2 regions of the Tenacibaculum aestuarii genome follow, and region 1 is predicted to be linked to the other one. Evidence: riboswitches for the same ligand, from Rfam matches in the RefSeq annotation. Region 1 holds a riboswitch; the other holds the start of a gene.
What was found. Region 1 has a riboswitch for cobalamin ahead of ACKTSU_RS07595 (TonB-dependent receptor domain-containing protein). Riboswitches for the same ligand answer to the same signal wherever they lie in the genome.
Positions count from the first base shown of each region.

Region 2: another riboswitch for cobalamin. It lies ahead of ACKTSU_RS11030 (hypothetical protein); the one in region 1 lies ahead of ACKTSU_RS07595 (TonB-dependent receptor domain-containing protein).

Region 1 covers NZ_CAZEFY010000003.1:319,998-323,204, reverse strand. The annotation lists gene ACKTSU_RS07605 (bifunctional adenosylcobinamide kinase/adenosylcobinamide-phosphate guanylyltransferase) at 1-457, opposite strand, end outside; gene ACKTSU_RS07600 (ABC transporter substrate-binding protein) at 559-1,497, shown strand; cobalamin riboswitch at 1,507-1,701, shown strand; gene ACKTSU_RS07595 (TonB-dependent receptor domain-containing protein) at 1,733-3,207, shown strand, end outside.
Region 2 covers NZ_CAZEFY010000003.1:1,036,773-1,039,979, reverse strand. The annotation lists gene asnB (asparagine synthase B) at 1-1,035, opposite strand, end outside; cobalamin riboswitch at 1,288-1,486, shown strand; gene ACKTSU_RS11030 (hypothetical protein) at 1,592-2,659, shown strand; gene ACKTSU_RS11025 (anthranilate synthase component I family protein) at 3,013-3,207, shown strand, end outside.

The sequences.
Region 1 (3,207 bases):
CAGCTAGTTTAGCTATATGTTGGTTAGTCCAGCCTTGTAGTTGTGTGAATTTTCTACCAGATTCAGAATTGGCATGTAATCCCATACCAATTTCATTAGAAATAATGATAATATTGGCGTCTATTTCAACCAATTTATTGATTTCTTCTTTGGCAATTTCTAATGCTTTTTCAATATCATATTTTGTGTCTACAAAGAAGTTCGTTAACCATAGTGTAACACAATCAACAACGACAGTTTGTTTTTCAGAAATCACTTTACTCAACCATTTTTCCTCTTCAACAGTGGTCCAGCGTTCATCTCTATCAGAAATATGTCTGTCAACTCGTTGCTTGAAATCTTCATCCCAAATACGAGAAGTGGCTAGGTAAATAGGGGTGTCAGATAAAGATTCGGCTAGCTTTTGAGCATAGCTACTTTTACCTGAGCGTTCACCTCCTGAGATATAATATATCATGAAATAGCATTTTATGTTGACACAAAGATTGGAAAGATTTTTAATAAAAAACAAATTAAAATAGAGAACTGTTTATTTTTGCTGAACTAAAACCACGAATTATGACAGTATCTTCTTTTATGCCAGCAGTAACTCAGATGATTTATGACATGGGCTTACAGAACTATTTAAACGGAATTACTTTTGAGTGTCCAGAAGTAGCTTTAAAAGAAAAAGAAGTAGCTGTTCGATATAAGTTAGAAGGAAAAGTGTTAACGAGTAAAGAAATAACGGCTATTTTTTCTAAAACCAAGGCAGAAGGGAAGACCTTGTATTATGTTGATGAACCTGTTTTAGAAAGTATAGCTCCAGATATTGTTTTTACACAAGATGTATGTGATGTTTGCCAGATAGATACAGAATCTGTGGCAAAATCAGCTTACAAACTGCCAAAGGTTCCAGAACTAATATCTATTACTCCGAACTCTTTAGAAGATGTTTTTGATAATGCGTTAACCATTGCAAAAGCTATGAAACAGGAAGCAGTAGGAGAGGCGTATGTAAGTGGGTTGAAAAAGCGTATTTATGATATTGTAGATGTGCAACGTGAACATAGAATCCAATCGAAAAGTGTGATGTTGTTAGAGTGGATTGATCCGTTGTTTAATTGCGGACACTGGATTCCACATCAAATAGGGTATGCTGGTGGAATAGATTTATTATCACATCCATCAGGAGATAGCATCGTAATTTCTTGGGATAAAATCGTAAAATACAATCCAGAGGTATTGATTATTGCTCCTTGCGGATACGGAATTGAGAGAACACTTGAAGATATGAAGTTTTTAGAAGAAAGAGAAGAATGGACGTCTTTAAGAGCGGTAAAAAACAAACAAGTGTACATTGCCGATTTTGCCATGTTTACACAGTCTTCTGCTGGTACTTTAGTAGAAGGAGTTGAATGTTTAGCAAAAATGATTCATCCAACGTATTATACACTTCCAGAAAACTTACAAACAAAATTCGCAAATTATCATGATTTGATGGTTGCTAATTTATAAGAATACTATACATTTGCCGTGATTTTTGGTTTTTCTTTAATCATCTATTAAAGAGAATTAAAAGGGAATTCGGTGCAAAACCGAAGCTGTTCCCGCAACTGTAAGCTATTAAGCTTGTAACAAATACTCAAACCACTGTTTTTTAAATGGGAAGGTATGTTGCAAGACGCAAGCCAGGAGACCTGCCAATTATTATAATTTAATTAAAACTTTCGGGATAAAAGTTTGGTAGAATATGGCTAAAAAAGTATTTACATTTTTTTCTTTTTTTTATGTGATTGTCCTAGTAGGACAAAATGATACTATTTCTTATCGGTTAGATGAAGTTATTATCAATGCTACAAAAAAACTAAAAGAAAACTCCATAGGTCAGCATGTGGTAAGTCTTTCAGACTCTGTGTTGACACGAAATATTGAATCATTTACTGATTTAATAAGATACAATTCATCAATTTATTTAAAGGAGTACGGAAAAGGAGGAACAAGTTCTGTGAGTTTTAGAGGTACAAGTGCTTCTAATACAGCTGTTGTATGGAACGGGATAAATATAAACTCTATAAACAATGGTCAAACAGGTTTTAATTCTTTAACAGTAAGCTTAAATGACGCGATTGATGTAAGAAAAGGAGGAGGAAGTATAGAATTTGGTTCAGGAGCAATAGGAGGAACGGTGCATTTAAATGATGTTTTAAATTACACAGAAGACTTTAATGTGAAAAATCAGTTTGTACTAACAGGAGGAAGTTACAATACATTCAATTCTCTTTTTAAGTCAAAAATCTCCAATTCAAAATATAGCATAGGAGTGGGAGTTTCTAGAAATTCTTCAGAAAATGATTTTAAATTGTTCAATTCTGAGTATAGAAATACCAATGGAGTTTATGAAAACTATGGAATTAACTTAGGCTTCGGATATAAATTCAATAATCAATCTGAATTAAAATTTTATAGTACAAGTTTTTCTGGTGAGCGTCATTTCTCAGGAACATTACCTAATCCAACTTCAGCAAGAGAAAAATATATAGACTCTAACCAAAGAAACTTATTGGTGTATGGTTTTGAAAAAGGAAAGTTAGAGCAAGAAGTTAAGTTAGCGTATTTAACACAGAAGTATCAATATTTCTCTAATAAGTTTTCTGATAATTTTAATTATGGAAAATCGAGAAGAGTAATAGCGTCGTACAACCTGAACTATAAACTTCCTAGAATTAAAGCAAAAATTTCATTTTTTTCAGAGTATGAATCTGCTTTTGGTAGTACAGATGTAATTAAAGAGAAAAATAGAAAACAATTTTCTCAGCACCTTGTTTATACACAAGATATACATAAAAATGTTTCCTTCAATGTTAAGTTAAGAAAGGATTTTAATTCTGATTATAAGGTTCCGTTTGTTTATGCTGCTGGTATAAAAGTAACGCCTATTTCGAAATGGTATGTAAGAGTTAACGGATCGAAAAATTATAGAGTACCAACCTATAACGACTTGTTTTGGCCAGGGCAAGGAAATGAAAATTTAATCCCAGAGACCTCTATTCAAGGAGAGGTAGGGTTAGGCTACTCAAACAAAGGTTTAAACTTTGATATGGGTGCTTACATGATTAACACAGAAGATAAAATTGTGTGGACTCCTTCTGGCGATCCAAACAGACCAGGAGTTTGGACTCCAATCAATTTAAATGAAACTCAGAACAAAGGTATAGAAGCTAGTTT
Region 2 (3,207 bases), 720 kb from region 1:
TAAGACCATTTTTATACCCATTGATTTAATAACACGTGCCATTAAATACATAGGAGTAGAAGCACGAACTGTTGTAATATCGTAGGTTTCTAGGTTGTAAATTACATCTTTTATAGCATCCAATCCTTCTTGAATGGTAAAGGTAATTTCATGGTGAATAGTACCTAAATGTTCTGAAACTTTTTTTGCTGCAGCTAAATCAGGAGATCCATCTAACCCAACAGAAAACGAATGTAGTTGTGGATACCACGCGGCATCTTTGTCGTCAGATTCTACACGCTTCGCCGCATATTTTTTAGCAATTGCAGAGGTAATAGAAGAATCTAATCCTCCAGATAATAAAACTCCGTAAGGTACATCACTCATTAATTGACGATGAACAGCAGCTTCTAAAGCATCACGTACTTCATCAATAGAAGTTTGGTTATCTCTAACAGCTTCATATTCCATCCAGTCACGAGAATACCATCTTTGTAATCCATCTTCACGAGTGTAATAGTGCCCAGGAGGAAATACTTCAATCTTGTTGCAAACTCCTTCTAAAGCTTTTAATTCAGAAGCAACATAAAAGGTTCCATGTTTATCCCACCCCATGTATAAAGGGATAATTCCCATATGATCACGAGCTATTAAATATTCATCAGTCATTGAGTCATATACAGCGAAGCCGAAGATTCCGTTTAGGTCATCTAAAAACTCCACACCTTTTTCTTTGTATAAAGCTAAGATAACCTCACAGTCAGATTGTGTTAAAAACTCGTGTTGTTCTTTAAGTTGTTTTCTAATTTCTTTGTGGTTGTATATCTCTCCATTGGCAGCTAACACAAATCTACGATCATAACTAAATAATGGTTGTTGACCAGAAGCTGGATCAACGATTGCTAATCGCTCATGCGCCATTATTACTTTTTCATCGCTGTAAATTCCACTCCAATCCGGACCTCTATGACGAACTTTCTTAGCCATTTCTAAAATTTGAGGTCTTAATATATCTGAAGGTTGTTTTAAATCAAACGCACATACAATTCCACACATAATTTCTGTTTTTAATTAATTATTGCAATGCAAATAAACTAATCATGTTGTTTTGTGTAAATGATATTTTTATTTTCAGTTTTAATTTTAAACTTAAAATTAAAAAAAGATGATTATTTGTAATTATTTTTTAAGATAAAAGTTATTGTTGCTTGATTTTTTTTAGCAAAAGGTTGATGTGTATAAAGTTAGGTTGAAGAATTAGGAGAGATACAGATTATTATTGTTAAAGTTTATGATTCTTTACTTGGACTAAAATATATTTGCCGCGGTTTTTCTTTGAAGAAAAGAAAATTAAAAGGGAATTAGGTGAAAATCCTAAACTGTACCCGCAACTGTAAGCTACGTCTATTCTAAATAGATACTTATTATTTCTTACACCACTGTTTTTTTTACGGGAAGGTAGTAATAAGATGTTAGTCAGGAGACCTGCCAAAATTTTATTTGTTGTTGTCCTTTCGGGATTAAGAGGATGAACAATAATACACACAAGCATTTAAAGAGTTTAATGTTTGGAAGTGTTTTTATTTTCTGAAATTTTAAATTAATTATAAAGATGATACGTATTTACAGTATTGCATTGTTATGTCTATTTATGACATTTTTTTCTTGTTCAAGTGATTCAATAAAACATGAACCAACTCCAATTTATGATAATTCTTTTATTGTAGGTTATGAAGGTGAAGGAACAGTAATTGGGTATTTAGATGAAAATCAGGTTTTTACATCTAATGTGTATGAATCGTTAAATAAAAACACAATTTCTTTTTCAGAATATGAAAACAAACTATTTACAGTATCACAATCAGGTCCTGATTTTGTTACAAAATTTGATTTGCAAAATTTAGCTGTAGAAAAAGTAGTAACAACTTCTGCGGTTACTGATCCTTCGTATTTAACAATGTTTTCTGAAACTGAAGGGTTAATGATTTCAACTGCTGGAAGTGGAAGAAGCAAAACATACAGCTTGTCATTTTTCAATATAAATGAAGGAATAAAAGATAAAATAGAAGGAATTTCAGATAAAGTATTGTTTTCTAAGTCGGGACTTTTAGTAGATGGTGAAAATATGTTAATTGCTGACGATAAAGAGTTGAAAGTATTAAACCTTAAAGATAAATCATTAAAAACAGCAGTAACATTTGAAGATGTTATTTCAGGAATTTTAAAAGATAAAAACAACCAAATTTGGGTTGGAACTGAGAAGAGAGTAGGTGAAAAAGCACAATTTGTAAGTCTTGCAAACGATTATTCAGTAGCAGAAACAATTACTCTAGATGGGGTAAATTTGTATAAAACAAGCATGCTTACAATGAGTTCTTCTAGTAATACTATTTATTGGGTTGAGGTGAATACAGGTTCAATTCATCGTTTTAATACAGAGAGCAAAGAAGCAACAGAGTTTGTAAATCCGATAATGGATGGAGTGATGCTTATAACCATCGTAAGAGAGCATCCTACAACAGGAAAAATATATGTTTTAGGAGCAGAAGATTTTTTTGATACAGATAAAAGTATGTTAGTAATTTATAACGAAGATGCTTCTGTTTTTAAAAAGGTAAAAGGAGTAGGAAATTCACCTATAGATATAGTCTTTTCTAAAGAAGATTTTTCAATTAACTAATTTTCTTTTTGTTACGGGCTAATTTTTTTAATCTAAAAAAATTTGTCAATTCAAAATCACTTTATACATTTGCATCATAATGATGAATCAACAATTAAATAACTGGTGGTGGAAAACTCATAACTTACGTTAGTGAGACCATCTTGTTATATCTATAATACAACGAAAAGGCTTATCTCATGATAAGCCTTTTTTTTTAGCCCAACCCAACCTTCCCAAAGGGAAGGAGAAGTAAAAAAAAACAAACAATGAATAATCAAAAAGATAAAAATATAAACGAATCATTTTCCCCCTTAAGGGGAATAAAAAGGGGGCTTAAGTTTACAACAGTTTCTAAAAAACAATTGGCGGATATGGTTACGCCAGTAAGTTTGTACTTAAGAACAAGAGATAAGTATGCAAATAGTTTGCTGTTAGAAAGTTCTGATTATCACAGTAAAGAAAACAGTTATTCATTTTTATGTATAGAACCTTTGGTTACGATTAAGGCAGAAAATGACGAACTGTTATTGTTTTATAAAAAAGAAGAAAAGAAAAGAGAATCGATT